Regions from separate parts of the Kocuria himachalensis genome, predicted to be linked through region 2. Evidence: riboswitches for the same ligand, from Rfam matches in the RefSeq annotation. Region 2 holds a riboswitch; each other region holds the start of a gene.

Region 1 (6,646 bases), on a different contig from region 2:
TGGTCGATGTCGTCGACGTCCACGACGACCTCGCGGGGCTCGCCGTCGCGCACGCCCTTCATGGTGCCGCCGCCGGCGTGCAGGGTCACGAGGTAGCGGATCATCGCGACGATGTCGTCGACCGAGAGCACGGAGGCGTCCTCGTCCTCGAACGCCTTGTCGAGGCCCAGCTTCCGGTTGATCTTGTAGCGGCCGACCTTCGCGAGGTCGTAGCGCTTGGAGTTGAAGTACATGTTGTCGAGCAGCGCCTGCGCGGCGTCGACCGTGGGCGGCTCCCCCGGGCGCAGCTTGCGGTAGATGTCCAGCAGCGCGTCCTCGCGGGACTCGACGGTGTCCTTCTCGAGGGTCGCCCGGATGGAGTCGAACTCCCCGAACTCCTCGAGGATGCGGGACTCGCTCCAGCCGAGGGCCTTGAGCAGCACGGTCACCGACTGCTTGCGCTTGCGGTCGAGGCGCACGCCCACCTGGTCGCGCTTGTCGATCTCGAGCTCGAACCACGCGCCGCGGGACGGGATGATCTTCGCAGAGTAGATGTCCTTGTCCGAGGTGCGGTCCTGGCCGCGCTCGAAGTAGGCGCCCGGCGAGCGGACGAGCTGGGAGACGACGACACGCTCGGTGCCGTTGATGACGAAGGTGCCCTTCTCGGTCATCAGCGGGAAGTCGCCCATGAACACGGTCTGCTGCTTGATCTCGCCCGTGTTGTTGTTCATGAACTCGGCCTTGACGTACAGGGGCGCCGAGTACGTGGCGTCCCGGTCCTTGCACTCGTCCATCGTGTACTTCGGGTCGTAGAACTCCGGCTCCGAGAAGGACAGGGACATGGTGCCCTGGAAGTCCTCGATCGGGGAGATCTCCTCGAAGATGTCGGACAGGCCGGAGGTGCGGGCGATGCCCTGCTCCCCGGTCTCGATGGCCTGCTGGACGCGGGCCTGCCACCGCTCGTTGCCCACGAGACGGTCGAAGCTGTCCGTCTGGAGGGCCAGCAGGTTCGGCACGTCCAGCGGTTCATGGATCTTGGCGAAGGAGATGCGGCGCGGGATGTTCCCGTCGGCCGGTCGGTTAGCGGTTACGTTCGAATCGGTGCTCGAGGCGACCAAGATGGATTCCTTCCACAGACCTGCAGTTGAATCGCGCAGTTCCCGAATCGGGGAAACGGGTGGGCGAGGGCCGGCTGACTGACGATGCTGGTTCGCTCCCCGGGGCGCCCACCGCTATATGAAGGCACGCAGAATGAGGGACAACGCAAAGATCCAGCATAGACCCGAAGCGCGGCTCTGTCCACACGAGTGGTGGACGCGGGCGTCCACCACTCGTAGGATGGGAGATTTTCGTGCTCCGGGTCTCAGCGCCCCCGCGCGAGGAGCGCACGGCCGCGCCGCCGGGTCGGCGCCGCGCCCACCTCGACCCGGCCGCTCACCGGGCGGTCTCCACGATCCCGCCCTCGACGGTTTCTGCGGCCGTCGCCGGAGCCACGGAGGAGGCTTCGACCATCTCGTCGGCGGGCGGGGCCTCGACGGCGAACGCCTCGATCGGCGGGCAGCTGCAGACGAGGTGGCGGTCGCCGGCGGCGTTCTCCACCCGGCCCACGGGCGGCCAGAACTTGGCCAGGCGCAGCTCGGGCAGCGGGTAGGCGGCCCGGGAGCGCGGGTAGGCCCGGTCCCACTCGTCGGCCGTGAGCACCTCCGCGGTGTGCGGGGCGTGGCGCAGGACCGAGTCCTCGAGCGCCACCTCGCCCTCCGCGACGGCGGTCATCTCCGCGTGGATCGCGCGCATCGCGGCCACGAACCGGTCCAGCTCCGCGAGGTTCTCGGACTCCGTGGGCTCCACCATGAGCGTGCCCGCCACGGGGAACGCGAGGGTGGGCGCGTGGAAGCCGTAGTCGACGAGCCGCTTGCACACGTCCTCCGCGGTCACCCCGGAGGCCTTGGTGAGCGCGCGGAGGTCCAGGATGCACTCGTGGGCCACGAACCCGCCGGGGCCGGTGTAGAGGGTCGGGAAGACGTCGGCGAGCCGGGTGGAGACGTAGTTCGCGCTGAGGATCGCGGTGCGCGAGGACGCGGTGAGCCCCTCCGCGCCGGTCATGGCGATGTACATCCAGGTGATCGGCAGCACCCCGGCCGATCCCCAGCGGGCCTGGGACACGGGGAACGCGTCCTCCTCGCCGTCCACGGCCCCGGGGTCCCCGGGCAGGAACGGCACGAGGTGCTCCGCCACGGCCACGGGTCCCACGCCGGGCCCTCCGCCGCCGTGCGGGATGCAGAAGGTCTTGTGCAGGTTCAGGTGGGAGACGTCCCCGCCGAAGCGGCCCGGCCGGGCGAGGCCCATGAGGGCGTTGAGGTTGGCGCCGTCCACGTAGACCTGACCCCCCGCGTCGTGCACGGCGTCGCACACGGCGGTGATCTGCTCCTCGAACACGCCGTGCGTCGAGGGGTAGGTGACCATGATGCCCGCGAGCTCCTCGCCCACGGCGCCGATCTTCGCGGCGAGGTCGTCCATGTCCACGGAGCCGTCCCCGGCGGTGGCCACGACCACGACCTTGAGGTCCGCGAGCACCGCGGAGGCGGCGTTGGTGCCGTGGGCCGAGGACGGGATCAGGATGGTCGTGCGCTGCCGGTCGCCCCGGGAGAGGTGGTAGCGCCGGATCGCGAGCAGCCCGGCGAGCTCGCCCTGGGACCCGGCGTTGGGCTGGACGGAGACCGCGGCGTAGCCGGTGATCTCCGTGAGCCAGGACTCGAGCTGGGCGATGAGCTCGCGCCAGCCCAGGGTCTGGTCCTCCGGGGCGAGCGGGTGGACCGAGGCGAACTCGGGCCAGCTGATGGGCTCCATCTCCGCGGCCGCGTTGAGCTTCATGGTGCAGGAGCCGAGCGGGATCATGGTCCGGTCCAGGGCCAGGTCCTTGTCCGCGAGGGAGCGCAGCCAGCGCATCATCGAGGTCTCGGAGCGGTGCAGGGTGAACACCGGGTGCGTCAGGTAGGAGTCGGTGCGCAGCAGCGCGGCCGGGAGCTCCCAGTCGGTCCCCGCGCCGCCGTCGTCCGTGGCCGCGGCGCCGAAGGCCGCGAGCACGGCGTCGACGTCGCGCTCGTCGTGGGGCTCCCCGACCGACACGGACACGTGGTCCGCGTCGGCCCGGCGCACGTTGATCCCGCGCTCCGCGGCGGCCGCGACGACGGCGTCGGCGCGGCCGGGGACCTCGGCCAGCACGGTGTCGAAGAACCGGTCGTGGACCACGCGGACGCCGGCGGCGGCGAGCCCGGCGGCCATGCGGGCGGCCAGCGCGTGCACCCGGTCGGCGATGGCGCGCAGACCGTCCGGGCCGTGGTAGGCGGCGTAGGCGCCGGCCACGATGGCCAGCAGCGCCTGCGCGGTGCAGATGTTGGAGGTGGCCTTCTCACGGCGGATGTGCTGCTCGCGGGTCTGCAGGGCCAGCCGGTAGGCGGGCCGGCCGGAGGAGTCGGTCGAGACGCCCACCAGGCGGCCCGGCAGGTTCCGCTCGAGGCCCGTGCGGCAGGCGAGGAACGCGGCGTGGGGCCCGCCGAAGAACAGGGGCACCCCGAAGCGCTGGGCGGAGCCCACGGCGATGTCCGCCCCCTGCTCCCCGGGTGAGCGCAGCAGGGTCAGGGCCAGCAGGTCGGTGGCCACGGCCACGAGCGCCCCCCGGGCGTGCGCCTCCTCGGCGCGCTCGGCGAGGGGGACGACCTCCCCGTCGACGCCCACCTGGGTCAGGACCACGCCGAAGAGGTCGCCCTCGGGCAGCCCCTCCGCGAGGTCGGCGACGACCAGCTCGATGCCCACGGCCCGGCAGCGCCCGCCCAGCACGGCGAGGGTCTGCGGGAGCGTCCGCGCGTCGACGACGACGCGCCGGCTCGTGGCCTTCCGGTTGGCGCGGCGCATCATCAGCACGGCCTCGGCCACCGCGGTGGCCTCGTCCAGGAGGGACGCGTTGGCCAGGTCCAGGCCGGTGAGGTCCATGACGGCGTTCTGGAACGTGAGCAGCGCCTCGAGGCGGCCCTGCGAGATCTCGGGCTGGTACGGGGTGTAGGAGGTGTACCAGGCGGGGTTCTCGAGGATGTTGCGGCGCAGGGCGGGCGGGGTGACGGTGTCCGCGTAGCCCTGACCGATCATCTGGGTCATCACCCGGTTCTTCGCGGCGACCCGGCGCAGGGCGGAGAGCGCCTCGTGCTCCGGCATCGGGGCGGGCAGCCGCAGGGGCTGGTGCGAGGCGATGCCGGCGGGGACCGCGCGGGCGACAAGCTCGTCGAGGTCGGCGGCGCCGACCGCCCGGAGCATCGTCCTGGTCTCGGCGGCGTCCGGTCCGAGGTGGCGTGGCAGGAAGGACAAGGTGAGCTCCTCGTGGTTCGAGGCCCGGTGGGGCCCGTCCGACCTCCCCGCTCTGTCGTCCGGCCGGGGAGTTCTCACCGGCCGCCGCGGGCCGGTCTGCACCGCCGGTGGCCTCCCGCCCGGGCCGGCGGCGGGGCGGGGACCTCTTCAGAGTGGCCTGCTCGCAGCGGTCCTGGGGCCTGAGAGATTCCCGGGGAGGAGTTGCTCCTTCGGCGCCGCCCGCCGCCCGGGACGCGGACGACGTCGGACTCTCCCGCTGCGCGTGGACGGCCGATGTGGTTGTGCCCCCAGTCTCCCACAGACCGGTCGCGCACGGCACGAGGCCCCGGACGCCGTGCGTCCGGGGCCTCGCAGGAGCGTTCGGGAAGGAACGCGTCCGGGTGCTGCTGGGGTCCTACTTGAGGGTGACGGTGGCGCCGGCGCCCTCGAGGGCCTCCTTGGCCTTCTCGGCGGCCTCCTTGGTGGCGCCCTCGACGACGGCCTTGGGGGCCGAGTCCACGAGGTCCTTGGCCTCCTTGAGGCCGAGGGAGGTCAGCGAGCGGACCTCCTTGATGACCTGGATCTTCTTCTCGCCGGCGGCCTCGAGGACGACGTCGAACTCGGTCTGCTCCTCGGCCTCCTCGGCGGCGGCGGCCGGAGCGGCGGCACCGGCGACGGCCACGGGGGCGGCGGCGGTGACGTCGAAGGTCTCCTCGAAGGCCTTCACGAACTCGGAGAGCTCGATGAGGGAGAGCTCCTTGAACGCGTCGATCAGTTCAGCGGTGGTGAGCTTGGCCATGGTTGTGGCTCCTTTTCGATGGTGTGCCCCGGCCGGGTTCGTCGGCGCGGGACGGTCTGGTTCCGTGGTGAGAATGTGCCTCGCGGCGGGGGTGCTGGTCAGGCGTCCTGCTCCTCGACCTTGGCGCGCAGCGCCTCGGCCGTGCGGACGGTCTTCGACAGCGGGGCCTGGAACAGCGCCGCGGCCTGGGACAGGGACGCCTGGGCGGCACCGGCCACCTTGGCCAGCAGCACCTCGCGGGACTCGAGGTCCGCGAGCTGCTTGATCTCCGCGTCGCTGAGGGCCTTGCCCTCGAGGTAACCGCCCTTGACGACGAGCTGCGGGTTCGCCTTGGCGAAGTCACGCAGGCTCTTGGCGGCCTCGACGGGATCCCCCGAGATGAAGGCGATCGCGCTCGGGCCGGCGAGCTGGCCGTCGAACGCGTCGATGCCCAGCTCCTTGGCCGCGATCGCGGTCAGCGTGTTCTTCACCACGGCGTATTCGGCGTTCTCACCGAGCGAGCGGCGCAGCTCCTTGAGCTGGGCCACGGTGAGGCCGCGGTACTCAGTCAGGACAGCGGCGTCCGAGTTGGAGAACATCTCCTTCAACTCGGCGACCGCGGCTGCCTTTTCCGGGTTCGCCATGGTACTCCTTCCGGTCTTCGATGCCGGTCGCTGCCGAAAGGGGCCCGGGCACAGAAAAAGCCCCGCGCAGATGCCCGGGGCTCGGCGTCACGGCCCGTGCAGGACGGGACGTGCTCGCTGTGCTGGTTCACCTGCGCTGGCGGTTCCTGGCGGAACTCTTACGGCAGTCCTCCCGTACCGCGCACTCCGAAACGAGGCGCACGAGGCAGAAGGACAACGACCGGCGGTCTTTGGTACGCCCCAGGCTACCGGAGGGCTCCGCCACGGCCAAATCGGCGCCGGAGCGGCCCGGGAACCGCCCGATGATCTCCACGTCCGGCCCGGGATCCGGCTCAGGCCGAGGGGAAGTCGCGGGCCCAGACGCCGCTGCGCCCGGCCACGCGGAAGCCCAGCCGGGCGTTGACCCGGCTCATCCGGTCGTCGCCGCTGTGGCTCCAGGAGTAGACGGTGCGCACGCTCGGGGCCAGCCGCTCGAGCTGCTGCAGGTTGGCCAGCTTCAGCCGGGTGGCGAGCCACCGGCGGCGGTGCTCGCGCAGGACCACGGTCTCGTCCTGCATCCCGATCGGCGGCTCATCCCCCGCCAGGACGATCTCGGTCATCCCGACGAGCCGTCCGGTGCGCTCGTGCTCGGCCACGGCCACGAGGGAGAGGTTGCCCGCCTCGGCGCGCAGCTGGTCGGTCCGCCGCACCCGCTCGGCGTCCCACGGCTCGTGCTCGACGGCGGCCACCGGGGCCAGGAAGGAGTCGGACGCCATGCGCGAGTGCAGGGCCGCGAGCTCGTCGAGCCGCTCCTCGGGGGCCGGGCCGCTCCAGATGTGGATCCGGTACGGCTCCTGCGCCGGCGAGGCCTCGACCTCGCGCAGCAGGGCCTCGACACGCTCGGGTGGCAGCGGCACGTCCAGCAGAC
Region 2 (6,646 bases):
TCCCGACGCCTTCGTGCAGCAGATGCCCTCCTTGCAGGTGCGCCAGGAACAGGCCTACCACTTCCCCTACAAGGAGGCCCGTGAGGCATCGGCGACGCCGTGGCCCACGTTCATCCACCTGAGCGAGAACCTGCAGATCTATGGTCTCCCTGGGGGGCGCGATGCCCAGTTCCAGGGACAGAAGGTCGCGAAGTTCAACGGTGGCAAGGTCCTGTCCTCCGCCCGGGCCCAGGACCAGATCATGGACGAGAGCAACCGTCAGCAGGTGATGGACTACGTCACGCGCTACCTGCCCGGTGTCGTGCCCGAGCCCTACGCCGAGACCACCTGCCTGTTCACCAACACCCCGAACGAAGACTTCGTGCTCGACACGGTGGACAACATCACGGTGGTCTCCCCCTGTTCGGGCCACGGCGGGAAGTTCGCTCCTCTGATCGGGGAGATGGCCGCCGACCTGGCCACCGGCCGCGGTCAGGTGCCGGAAGTCTTCCGGGTCTTCGGCCGTCATCAGTACCATCAATAGGCAAGTGCCGTGGCTGGGCGGCCGATACTCGACCATGTGTAAAGCGTTCGCTTGGCACAGTGGCCGCCATGACCCTGCTGGATCGCCCGCTGTCGTATCCGGAGGTCGGCGCCACCGCCGGGCACTTGCCCGACGGGTACGAGGACCTGGTGGTCCACCGGGTCATCGGCCACGGTGAGTCGACGTTTCACGGAACCGCGGATCGCCTGCTGAGCTGGCATATGCACCGAGCAGTGGGCTTGACCGTCACGGCCACCTGTTGTCGTGTCGAGCCGGGCAGCCGTGTGCGCCTGCGCCTGGGTCGGCACCTGTTGCGGATGTCGTTCGCTTGCCAGGTGGTCTATGTCGTGGAGGACGAGCGCTGTCGCGGATTCGCCCACGGCACTCTGCGGGGCCACCCCGAACGAGGCGAGGAAAGATTCTGTGTCGATTGGCAGGACGACGATGCGGTCGTGTTCACCCTTACCGCGTTCTCCCGCCCGGGAACGTGGGCGTCCCGTGCCGTTGCGCCGGTCAGCCGCCGACTGCAGCAGCGCTGCAGTCGGCGGTACATCCAGGCCCTGTAACGCCTCCTCGAGGATCGGCGGGCGCACGCCACGAGAACCGCGACGCCGTGATGTGAATTCCTGACGGATGGCTTCCGGGTCATCGCCAGCATTTTGGGTGAGATTGACGGTGGCGGCCGACGGCCCTCCTGCCGGGCGCGGCGGGTCCGGGGGGCCGCCTGGGCGACGACAAAGTGGTGGTACAGGGGATCGAGTCGCACCGGCTTGCTTCACGTGGGCCGGCCAGTGGCCACGGGGTGGGCGTGGCCGGGGAGCCACGAGATGTCCGGCGTCTTGCGCTCCGGATCGAGGTCCGACTACGGTGTGAGCGCAGTCACATAGCAAGCGCCGTTGACGTGCGGCGGGAGAGTCCCGTCCAGCAGCATCGGTCGGGCGCCGTAGGAGCAATTCCTCCCCGGGAAACTCTCAGGCACCCGTACCGCCGCACAGAGGCACATCTGGAAAGTAGCGCGGTGTTCGCCGTGCTCGCCGAAGGAGCAAGCCCCACCACGAGCGGGTGCGGCGGAAACTCTCAGGCTGTCCAACAGATCGGGGAGGCGCCCACAGCCCGCGCGGGTCGACCGCGCAGAATCCTGGAGTTCCTCAATGACGATCACCTCGGACCCACCGCATCGGCGCCGCTTTGATGCTGCCCACCCCACCCCTGGGTGGAGCGCTGGGTGCGCCCGCAGGAATCCGCCGAGCCCAGCACGAAGCTGAATAATCTGGCTTCCTGGGCGAGCTGAGCGGACCTCTGGTCCATCGGTCCTCCCGCGCGCAACGTCTCTGATCTAGGGCCATGGCTTGTAAGGACCTGCCCACCCCCGCAGCGGCGTTCTGCGCCCCAGCATGCGAGGCCCGGGCCGACGTCCCGCGCCGTCTTCCATTACCCGTCCGAAGTTCTGATCGAAAGTGACTCCACCATGAGTGCCACCCAGCAACCGCCTCATCTCGAGAGGGCGCTGTCCAACCGTCACATCCAGCTCATCGCGATCGGCGGTGCCATCGGCACCGGCCTGTTCATGGGCTCGGGCAAGACCATTTCGGTGGCCGGGCCCTCGGTGATCTTCGTGTACATGATTATCGGCTTCATGCTCTACTTCGTCATGCGTGCCATGGGCGAGCTGTTGCTGAGCAACCTGGAGTACAAGAACTTCGGGGACTTCGCCGGTGACATCCTCGGTCCTTGGGCGGCCTTCTTCACCGGCTGGACCTACTGGTTCTGCTGGGTCGTCACCGGCATCGCCGATGTGGTCGCGATCGCCCACTACGTCTCCTTCTGGTGGCCCGACCTGCCCCTGTGGATCCCGGCCGTGGCCTGCATCCTGCTGCTGCTGGCCCTGAACCTGCCCACGGTGCGCGCCTTCGGGGAGACCGAGTTTTGGTTCGCGCTGATCAAGATCATCGCCATCATCGCCCTGATCGTGGTGGGTCTGGTCATGATCGTCACCAGCTTCGAGACCGAAGGCTCCCGCGCGGGGTTCTCCAACCTGTGGGCGCACGGAGGCATGTTCCCCACCGGCTTCATGGGCTTCGTGGCCGGGTTCCAGATCGCCGTGTTCGCCTTCGTGGGCATCGAACTCGTCGGGACCACCGCCGCCGAGGCCAAGGACCCGGAGGTCACCCTCCCGCGGGCGATCAACTCCATCCCGATCCGGGTGCTGCTCTTCTACGTCGGGTCACTGATCGTCCTCATGGCCGTGCGCCCCTGGACCACCTACAGCGCCGACGAGTCCCCGTTCGTGGGCATGTTCGCCCTCGCCGGCCTCGTAGGGGCCGCCGGGGTGGTGAACTTCGTCGTGCTGACCTCGGCGACTTCCTCGGCCAACTCCGGGATCTACTCCACCTCCCGGATGGTCTACGGGCTCGCCCAGGAGGGTGATGCGCCGAAGTCCTTCGCCCGGCTCTCCTCCCGCAAGGTCCCGCGCAACGCGCTGCTGTTCTCCTGCATGTTCCTGCTGGCCGGTGTGGCGCTGCTCTACGCCGAGGGCAGTGTGGCCGAGGCCTTCACCATGGTCACCACCATCTCGGCGCTGTGCTTCATGTTCGTGTGGTCCATCATCATGGTCAGCTACATCGTCTACCGCCGCCGCCGCCCCCAGCTGCACGCCGCCAGCAAGTTCAAGATGCCTGGGGGCACTTTCATGCCCTACGTGGTACTGGCGTTCTTCGGCTTCGTCATCTGGGCGCTGACCACCCAGCCCGACACGCTCACAGCCCTGGCCCTGACCCCGCTGTGGTTCCTGGCCCTGGGCATCGGCTATCTGGTGCTGCGCCGCAACCCCCAGCACGCCGCCATCCGCGCCCTGCACGAGGCCAAGGTCCGCCAGGAGCACAAGGACAAGGAGACCACCCCGGCGGAGCCCGTCCGCGCACCCTGACCTTCCACGGCAGTCCCACAACAGGTGCCCTGCCGGTCCTTGATGACCGGAGGTCCCCACGGGTGCACCCGTGGGGACCTCCGGTCATCCTCCCCCGGCACCCCCTATGCTCCTCCTCCAGGAGATCCCGCTCATGACCACCACCGGGCACCGGACAACCCGCCTCGGCGACCTCGCTCAGCTGCGTTCCGGGGACACGGTGGAGGCGCGCCGCTACGACACGGTGCTCTACCGGGGGCAGGTCGACGGCCTCGTCGCGAAGCTGGGCATTCTGTGGCTGCAACACGGCCCGTGGCAGGAACGCGTCCTACCGGAAACCACCGAGTCATGAGACCAGGTGTTATGTGGGCTCAGGCGTTTTCGCGGGGTAACCGTGGGAACGACTCCAGCCATTGGAGGCGATGGCGCGATGATGGGCGACCCGGCATGCCGCTGAACAGAACCGGCGGTCGGCGCGGCCGGTCATCCGCTCTCCGCACTGTTCGGATGGCCACGTCGGCTTCTCAGCGGCCTTCTCTGCTCGAACGAGAGCCAGCCTGCACCGATTCGAGCAGTACATGCGTCGCCGGCGTTTCGACGGGGCCAGGAGGAAGGGCGTGGTGCAGTTCTCGCAGTGATGCAACCCCCAGTCTTCCGTGAACTCTCGAACGGCAATGGCGTAGAGAGATACCTTGCTCCCCTGACCCCCGTTGGGCGTGTTGATGCAGTCGTTGCACACCAAGACGGGTGCTGCGGCCCTGAAGGCGTGCCCGGGGGGGCCGGCGACCTTCCATGCACCGCGGGAGGACGCCGGGGTTTTCGTCGGTGATCGGCTTCTCGCAGATGGGGCACTCCCGAACTGCTGTTTCCGTATTCGTTACCGTGACGTTCATGCCATCATTTGTGGGCATCATCGGCGGTAGCACCTGGTCGCAAAACTTGGTCGGCCGTTGCTGGCCCTCCTGGAGACGGTGCACAGCGTCTGCATGGCCGCGAAGAAGCACCAGTGGATGGTCGATGATCAGCTGTGGGAACTGATCGCTTCGCTGATCCCTCCCCAGCCCCCGCCTCGAGGCCCCGGCGGCAGACCGTGGATTGACGACCGGACCGCCCGGGCAAGCTGCACGCGAACAAGGGCTACGACCGCACCGAAGTCACCCTGCTCCCGCTTCTCCTGCTCGCTGTCACGCTCATCGGCCTCCGCCGACTGCGCCAGGCCACTGAGTGATGAGACCAGGTGTTAGCCGCCGACCAACGCGTGACCCGCTTCGTCGGCGACGGCCAGCTGTGGGCGCCGCTGGTCATCCAGGACCGCGTCCGCGCCGCGCTGCGGCAGGAGCCGGTGGAGCAGGTTGGGGCTGCCCGGTGGTACGTCGCGGAGGAGGGTGGTTGGGCGATCGGCCTGGTGGCCTCCACTCGGAGAAGGACGGGCGTGGAAGTCGGCTACTGGGGGGTCCCCGAGCACTGGGGTTGCGAGTGTCCGGGGCCATGGTCTGCCTGGTTGTGGTCATGGCCCCGGGTGTCTACGGAGGGGTCCGGCTGACTGCCCGCGTCGCCTCGGTCAACGCCGCCTCGGCCCGTCTTCACCCACCGCGGCTTTGGGCTCGAGGTCAACCAGATGTCCTGGATCACTACGTGCTGGTGCAGGCGTAGTAGCTGGGAAGGACCGCCGAGAAACCTCTACTGCACCCTCTGCATCGTCGTGCGGCGAAGCGGCCGCTCCACGGCCCTGAGCGTGGGCGGCTGTGGTCGACCACCCGATCGGGACGTTCACGAACCAGAGTTGGGGCAAGACGTAGCCGGTCGAAGAGGAGTATTCTCCGGAATCACTTGGTGGTTCCGCCCACTCGACGGGGAGTTTTCATGAGCATCTTCAGGACCAAGTCCATCGAGCAGTCCATCCGCGACACCGAGGAGCCCGAGCACCAGCTCAAGAAGAACCTCGGGGCCTTGGACCTCATCGTCTTCGGGGTCGGAGTCTCCATCGGTGCCGGCATCTTCGTGCTCACCGGACAGGCCGCGGCCAGCCACGCCGGACCGGGCATCGCGATCTCCTTCCTCATCGCGGGACTGGCCTGCGCCCTGGCAGCACTGTGCTACGCAGAGCTGGCCTCGGCCGTGCCGGTGGCCGGATCCGCCTACACCTTCTCTTTCGCCACCCTGGGCGAGGTGGTCGCCTGGACCATCGGCTGGGACCTGGTGCTGGAGTTCACCGTCGGCGCCGCGGCCTTGGCCACGTCCTTCAGCCAGTACCTCGCCGTCGTCCTGGCCAACACCCCCTTCGCCATTCCGGAGGCACTGACCTCCGCCGACAAGGGGATCATGAACCTGCCCGCGGGCCTGCTGATCCTGGGCCTGACGGTGGTGCTGGTCAGCGGGGTGAAACTGTCCAGTCGGATCAACCAGGTGGTCACGGCCATCAAGCTCGCCGTGGTGCTGCTGGTGATCGTGGTGGGCATCGGTTTCATCAACGTCGCGAACTGGTCCCCGTTCATCCCCCCGGCCCAGGGCACCAGCGCCGATGGGAGCGCCGGGCTGCACACCCCGCTCATTCAGAGCATCTTCGGCCTGGAGCCCACCACCTTCGGCATCGGCGGGCTGTTCTCGGCCGCGGCGGTGGTGTTCTTCGCCTTCATCGGCTTCGACGTCATCGCCACCACCGCCGAGGAGACCAGGAACCCGCAGCGCAACCTGCCCATCGGCATCCTCGGCTCCCTGGCCATCGTCACCATCCTCTACATGGCCGTCTCCCTGGTCATCACCGGCATGCGGCCCTACACCGACATCGACCCGGCCGACGGCGCCCCGTTGGCCACCGCCTTCACCGCCGTGGGCGCCCCGTGGGTGGGCGGGATCATCGCCGTGGGTGCGTGCATCGGTTTGATCGTGGTGGCCATGATCTTGTTCCTGGGTCAGACCCGGGTGGGTTTCGCGATGGCCCGCGACGGCCTCCTGCCCGAGCCCTTGGCCCGGGTCCACCACCGGTTCCGCACCCCGCACCGGATCACGATCATCGCCGGTGTCGTCATCGCCGTGATCGCCACCTTCGTTCCGCTCACGACTCTGGCGGAACTGGTCAACATCGGCACCCTGGCCGCCTTCGTCGTCGTCTCCCTGGGTGTGATCGTGCTGCGCCGGACCCGGCCCGATCTTCCCCGGTCCTTCCGGGTGCCGTTCGTGCCGGTCATTCCGATCCTGGCGGTGGTCATCTGCCTCTA
Region 3 (6,646 bases), on a different contig from region 2:
GTCCGGGGCGTTGCCGGCGTTGGGCACCACCAGGTACTCGTGCTCGGCCAGCCGGTAGCTGATCAGGTCGTCGATGATCCCGCCCTCGGGGGTGCAGATCAGGGAGTACTTGGCCCGGCCCACGGCGACGGCGGCGAGGTTGCCCACCAGGGCCGTGTTCAGGAAGCGCGCTGCGTCCGGGCCGGTCACCCGGATCTCGCCCATGTGGGAGAGGTCGAACAGGCCGGCGGCCGTGCGCACGGCGCGGTGCTCGGCGAGCTCGGAGCCGTACTTCAGGGGCATGTCCCAGCCCCCGAAGTCGGTGAAGGAGGCCCCCAGCACGGCGTGCTCGTCGTGCAGGGCGGTGTGTCGGGAGGTGGTGCTGACGCTCATGTCGAGCCTTTCGTGGCAGTGCGGTCCGTGTCGGGGCGATCCGGTGCGGTGTCGGATCAGTTCTCGAAGGCCTCGGGGGCCGGGCAGGAGCAGATGAGGTTGCGGTCCCCGGCGGCGCCGTCGATGCGGCCGACCGGCGGGAAGTACTTGTCCTGGCGCAGATCCGGGACGGGGAAGGCGCCCTGCTCGCGGGGATAGCGGCGGTCCCAGTCGCTCGCGGCCACGACCTCGGCGGTGTGCGGGGCGTGGCGCAACGGGCTGTCCTCGGCGCTGAGCTCGCCGCGGGCGACCTGCTCGATCTCCTCGCGGATGGTGGTCATCGCGGTGATGAACCGGTCGATCTCGGCGAGGTCCTCGGACTCGGTCGGCTCCACCATCAGCGTCCCGGCCACCGGGAACGACAGGGTCGGGGCGTGGAAGCCGAAGTCGATCAGCCGCTTGGCCACGTCCTCGGCGGTCACCTTGGTGCGGGCGGTGAGCGCCCGCAGGTCCAGGATGCACTCGTGGGCGACCAGCCCCTCGTTGCCGGTGTAGAGCACCGGGTAGTGCTCGTTCAGCGCGGTGGCGACGTAGTTCGCCGTGAGGAGCGCCGTCTGCGTGGCCCGGGTGAGGCCGTCGCCGCCCATCATCGCGATGTAGGCCCAGGAGATCGGCAGCACTCCGGCCGATCCGAACATCGTGGCCGAGATCGGCGCGCCGGCCGCCCCGTCCGCCTCGGCGCGGGTGGCGTCGCCGGGCAGGAAGGGGGCCAGGTGCGCGGCCACCGCCACGGGCCCGACGCCGGGCCCGCCGCCGCCGTGGGGGATGCAGAAGGTCTTGTGCAGGTTCAGGTGGGACACGTCCCCGCCGAACTGGCCCGGCTGGGCCAGGCCGACCAGGGCGTTGAGGTTGGCCCCGTCGATGTACACCTGACCGCCGGCGGCGTGGACGGCGTCGCAGACCTGGCGCACGTCGGCGTCGTACACCCCGTGGGTGGAGGGGTAGGTGATCATGATGGCGGCCAGCTGCTCGCGGTGGGTCTCGATCTTGGCGTCGAGGTCGGCGTGGTCGATGGTGCCGTCGGTGGCCGTCTTCACGACGACGACCTTCATCCCGGCCAGGACCGCGGAGGCGGCGTTGGTGCCGTGGGCCGAGGCCGGGATGAGGCAGACGGTGCGCTCCTCCTCGCCGCGCGACCGGTGGTAGCCGCGGATGGCCAGCAGACCGGCCAGCTCGCCCTGGGAGCCGGCGTTGGGCTGGAGGGACACGGCCGCGTAGCCGGTGATCGACTCCAGGCGGCCCTCCAGGTCGGCGATCAGCTCGCGCCAGCCGGTGGTCTGGTGGGCCGGGGCCAGCGGGTGGATCGAGGCGAACTCGGGCCAGCTCATGGCGGCCATCTCGGCGGTCGCGTTGAGCTTCATGGTGCAGGAGCCCAGCGGGATCATCGTCCGGTCCAGGGCCAGGTCCCGGTTCTCCAGGCGCGTCAGGTAGCGCAGCATCTGCGTCTCGGACCGGTGGGTGGAGAACACGGGGTGCGTGAGGAACTCCGTGGTCCGCCGCACCCCCGGGTCTAGCTCGAGGCCGCGCGGCCCGGCGGCGACCGCAGCGGTCGCGTCCGCCGCGCCGAAAGCCTCGGCGACGAGCACGAGGTGCTGCTCCGTGGTCGCCTCGTCGCAGGAGATCCCGACGTGGTCGGCGTCGACGTGCCGCAGGTTCACGCCGCGGTTCTCGGCCGCGCGGACCACCTGCTCCGCCCGCCCGGGGACCCGCACGGTGAGGGTGTCGAAGAACTGCTCCGCGACGAGCTCGTGACCGGCGCCCTGCAGCACGGTGGCCAGGGTCCGGGCGCGGTCGTGCACGCGCCGGGCGATGGCCGTGAGCCCTTCGGGTCCGTGGTAGACGGCGTACATGCCGGCCACGACCGCCAGCAAGGCCTGGGCGGTGCAGATGTTGGAGGTGGCCTTCTCCCGGCGGATGTGCTGCTCGCGCGTCTGCAGCGCCAGGCGGTAGGCCGCCCGTCCGGTGGCGTCCTTGGAGACGCCCACCAGGCGGCCGGGGAGGTTCCGCTCCAGGCCGGAGCGCACCGCCATGTAGGCCGCGTGGGGACCGCCGAAGAACAGGGGGACCCCGAAGCGCTGGGAGGAGCCCACCGCGATGTCCGCGCCCTGCTCGCCGGGCGGGGTGATGAGGGTCAGGGCCAGCAGGTCGGCCGCGACCGTGACCATCGCCCCGCGCTCCTTGGCCTCCGCGATCACCGCGGCGTGGTCGACGACGCGCCCCGAGACCCCGGGCTGCTGCAGGACCACGCCGGTGATCTCGCCCTCGGGCAGGCCCGCCGTCAGATCGGCGACTTGCACGGCGAAGCCCAGCGCCTCGGCGCGGGCCAGCACCACGGCCAGGGTCTGCGGCAGCGTGTCGGCATCGATGACGATCGTCCCGTTGCCGCGGGCCTTGTTGGCCCGGCGCATCAGCAGCACCGCCTCGACCACCGCCGTGGCCTCGTCCAGCAGCGAGGCGTTGGCCACCGGCAGCCCGGTGAGGTCGGCGACCATGGTCTGGAAGTTCAGCAGCGCCTCCAGGCGCCCCTGGGAGATCTCGGGCTGGTAGGGGGTGTAGGCGGTGTACCAGCCCGGGGACTCCAGCACGTTGCGCAGGATGACCGGGGGCGTGTGGGTGTCGTAGTAGCCCTGGCCGATCATCTGCACGGCCGTGGTGTTGCGGTTCGCGAAGGTGCGCAGCTGCTCGAGCACCTCCTGCTCGCTGAGGGCCTCCGGCAGGTCCAGCGGGGTGCGCTGACGGATGTCGGCGGGCACGGCGGCGTCCGCCAGGTCGTCGAGGCTGGTTCGGCCCACACGGGCGAGCATGGTCTGCACGGCATCGGAGCCGGCACCGATGTGCCGGTCGGCGAAGACCGTCGTCGGGGACGTGATCGCGAGCTGGATCGTCATGAGGAACTCCCGGGTGCTGCACGCCAGGGCGGCGTGGATCGGTTCGAGTTCCTCCCCGCTCTGTCTGGGACCTGAGAGATTCCGCGGCCGTGGGCCGCTTGCACCGTCGGTGAGTCCGGCGACGCGCGCCGGGCTGCTTTCCAGAGTTGCCGAACCGTGGTGGTACAGGGGCCTGAGAGTTTCCTGGGGAGGAATTGCTCCTACGGCGCCCTCCCGGCTGGGTGCACCGGAGGGACTCTCCCACCACAGTTCATGGGCGTCTTCTGCATCCAGGATAGCCGGATCCGGAAAGGAGTGTCCACCGTCACGGGGAGGGGACCGGCCGTGCTCGGGCCGGCGGCCGCGACTCCGGTCAGTCGACGCCAGGGCACTCGTTGACGATGTGGTCCAGCTCACATAAGATGTCTGACATCTTACAGGTGGGGCGTGCGCCCCCGCAGCTCATCGAGGACTTCATGACCACCACCACTCTCGTCCTACTGGGCCTGGCCGCCGTCGTGGTCATCCTGGGCCTCATCATCAAGGGCCGGGTGCACCCCTTCCTCGCCCTGATGATCGCGGCCGCGGGGCTCGCCCTCGCCGCCGGGATCCCGCTCGCCGAGGTCGTCCCCACGCTGACCACCGGCATGGGCAACACCCTGGGCAGCGTCGCACTCATCGTCACCCTGGGGGCCATGCTCGGCCGGATCATCGAGGTCTCCGGCGGCGCCGACGTCCTGGCCCGCTGGCTGCTCGACAAGTTCGGGGAGAAGCGCGCCCCCTTCGCGCTCGGCGCCACCGGCTTCATCTTCGGCATCCCCGTCTTCGTGGACGTCGGGCTGATCGTGCTCATCCCCATCGTCTTCGGCGTCGCCCGCCGGCTGGGCGGGAACATGCTCGCCTATGCCCTGCCGATCGTCATCGCCATGCTGACCGTGCACGTCATCGTCCCGCCCCACCCGGGCATCGTTGGCGGCTCCGAGCTGCTCGGCGCCGACATCGGACTCGTCCTGCTGCTGTCCTTCATCCCCGCGATCCCGATGTGGCTGTTCGGGCACTGGCTGGCCATGCGCCTCGCCCGCACCGCCCACGTGGAGATCTCGCGGGACGACGTCCTGCAGAGCGTCGGCGGCACGGGCCACACCGGCGTGGTGCAGACCAGGGCGCCCAGCACCGGTCTCGTGCTCGCGATGATCGCCGTGCCTCTCGCGCTCATCATGCTCCAGACCACCAGCGCACTGATGCTGCCGGAGGGCAACGCGGTCCGGACCGTGCTGTCCATGGTCGGCGCCTCGCCGATGGCGCTGCTGATCGGCGTGATCCTCGCCTCGATCCTGCTGGGCTACCGGCGCGGCTGGGGCCGCGAGGAGACCGAGCACGTCATCAACTCCGCGCTGCCCCCCGTGGCCGCCGTCATCCTCATCACGGGCGCCGGCGGCATGTTCGGCTACGTGCTGCGCGAGACCGGCGTCTCCGAGGCCGTCGCGGACGTCCTGGGCGGGACCGGTCTGCCCATCATCCTGCTGGCCTACATCATGGCCGCGCTCATCCGGGCGGCCCAGGGTTCGGCGACCGTCGCGATCCTCACCACGGCGCCGCTCATGGCTCCGCTGGCGGCGGCGCAGGACCTCACCCCCGTCCAGATGGCCATGCTCGCGCTGTCCATCGGTGTGGGCTCCATGGCCCTGAGCCACGTCAACGACTCCCTGTTCTGGGTGTGGAGCCGCTACTTCCGGGTCCCGACCGGGACCGCTCTGCGCACCTACTCCGTGCTGTGCACCGCCACCTCACTGGTCGGGTTCCTGGTGGTGTCCGTCCTGTGGTTCGCCCTTTCCGGGCTGTCCTGATGTCCCGCCGAAAGGAGTTCTGCGCATGATCGCCCCGCGCACCCTGCTCGTGCTCGACGACGACCCCACGGGGTCACAGTGCGTGCACGACGTCGACGTCGTCCTCGAGCTGGACCCCGCGCCCGTGCTGGACGTCGTCCGGCACTCGGGGCGCACCTGCTTCGTGCTCACCAACAGCAGGGCCCGGCCCGAGGCCGAGGCCGTGGCGCTCAACACCGCACTCGTCTCGGCGGTGCTGGGGAGCCTGCTGGCCGAGGACCTGCCCCTGCCGCACCTCGTCTCCCGCAGCGACTCCACGCTGCGCGGGCACGTGATCGCCGAGCCCACGGCCCTGGCGGACGTCCTCGAGCGGCACGGGGTGGCGGTCGACGGGTTCCTCTTCGCCCCGGCCATGATCGAGGCGGGACGGTACACCGAGGGCGACATCCACTACGCGGTCCTGCAGGGCCGCCCGATGCCCGTGGGGGAGACCGACTTCGCCGCGGACGCGACGTTCGGCTACTCCTCCTCGGACCTCAAGGACTTCCTCGTGGAGCGCTCCGGCGGAAGGCTGGAGCGCTCGGAGATCCTCTCGATCGGCCTGGACGACATCCGCTCCGGGGGCGTGCCGGCCGTCGCGCGGATCCTGCGCCGGGCACGGGACCGGGCGTGGGTGGTCGTCAACGCCACGAGCTACGCGGACCTCGACACCGTGGCGGAGGCGCTGGCCACCCTCGAGGCGGAGGGCCGCACGTTCGTCACCAGGTGCGGCCCCTCGTTCGTGCGGCCTCTCGCCGGCCTCGCCGACTCGCGCGAGCTGGGTCCCGAGGACATCGTCGTGGGCCCCGGGCGCCTCCCGCACGGGCTCGTGGCCGTGGGCTCCCACGTGGGGCTGACCAACCGCCAGCTCGCCGAACTGCGGACCCGGCGCGACCTCTTCGAGGTCGAGCTGCAGGTGCCCACCCTGCTCGACGACGACGCCCGCCCCGGCTGCGTGGCCGACGCCGTCGCGCGGATCACCGCAGCGCTGGAGACCAGCGACGCGGTCGTGTGGACGAGCCGCGAGCTGGTGCGCACGGACGACCCCGAGGAGTCGCTGGCCATCGCGCGGTCGGTCTCCGACGCGCTCGTGGAGGTCGTGCACGGGGTGGCGCGGGCCCGCCCGGCGTGGGTCGTGGCCAAGGGCGGGATCACCTCCCACGAGGTGGCCCACCGCGGCCTCGGGATCCGCCGGGCCACCGTGGCCGGCCAGTTCTTCCCCGGCCAGATCTCGATGTTCCAGCCCACCGACGCCCCGGACACCACGCGGGGAGGGCCCTACGTGGTCTTCCCCGGCAACGTGGGCGGCGAGAGCGCCCTCGCCGACGTCGTGGGCGTCCTCGACCGGGCGGCCGAGCGCGCCCGGTCGCTCGATCCGCGCCGCGGCCCCGGGGCCGTGCACGACTCCGGTCCGAACGACTCCGGTCCGAACGACTCCGATCCGGGCCGCACCGGCCCGAACGACTCCGAGGGGAACCTGTCATGAGCACACCGCTGTCCGTC

Evidence for each region. A riboswitch is a leader RNA that binds a small molecule or an ion and turns the genes downstream of it on or off. The one in region 2 is predicted to bind glycine.
Region 1: another riboswitch for glycine. It lies ahead of gcvP (aminomethyl-transferring glycine dehydrogenase); the one in region 2 lies ahead of cycA (D-serine/D-alanine/glycine transporter).
Region 3: another riboswitch for glycine. It lies ahead of gcvP (aminomethyl-transferring glycine dehydrogenase); the one in region 2 lies ahead of cycA (D-serine/D-alanine/glycine transporter).

The regions. Positions count from the first base shown of each region.
Region 1 is NZ_BAAGPL010000017.1:33,726-40,371, reverse strand. Features, by position in the region: gene rpoB (DNA-directed RNA polymerase subunit beta) at 1-1,097, opposite strand, end outside; gene gcvP (aminomethyl-transferring glycine dehydrogenase) at 1,414-4,338, opposite strand; glycine riboswitch at 4,496-4,604, opposite strand; gene rplL (50S ribosomal protein L7/L12) at 4,733-5,116, opposite strand; gene rplJ (50S ribosomal protein L10) at 5,215-5,739, opposite strand; gene ACYVM4_RS11780 (GNAT family N-acetyltransferase) at 6,072-6,646, opposite strand, start outside.
Region 2 is NZ_BAAGPL010000028.1:6,688-13,333, forward strand. Features, by position in the region: gene ACYVM4_RS17700 (FAD-dependent oxidoreductase) at 1-523, shown strand, start outside; gene ACYVM4_RS17705 (DUF1990 family protein) at 592-1,089, shown strand; glycine riboswitch at 1,421-1,520, shown strand; gene cycA (D-serine/D-alanine/glycine transporter) at 1,992-3,449, shown strand; gene ACYVM4_RS17715 (hypothetical protein) at 3,583-3,780, shown strand; gene ACYVM4_RS17720 (amino acid permease) at 5,292-6,646, shown strand, end outside.
Region 3 is NZ_BAAGPL010000009.1:161,966-168,611, reverse strand. Features, by position in the region: gene gcvT (glycine cleavage system aminomethyltransferase GcvT) at 1-372, opposite strand, end outside; gene gcvP (aminomethyl-transferring glycine dehydrogenase) at 429-3,299, opposite strand; glycine riboswitch at 3,450-3,552, opposite strand; gene ACYVM4_RS07575 (GntT/GntP/DsdX family permease) at 3,755-5,125, shown strand; gene ACYVM4_RS07570 (four-carbon acid sugar kinase family protein) at 5,151-6,629, shown strand; gene ACYVM4_RS07565 (NAD(P)-dependent oxidoreductase) at 6,626-6,646, shown strand, end outside.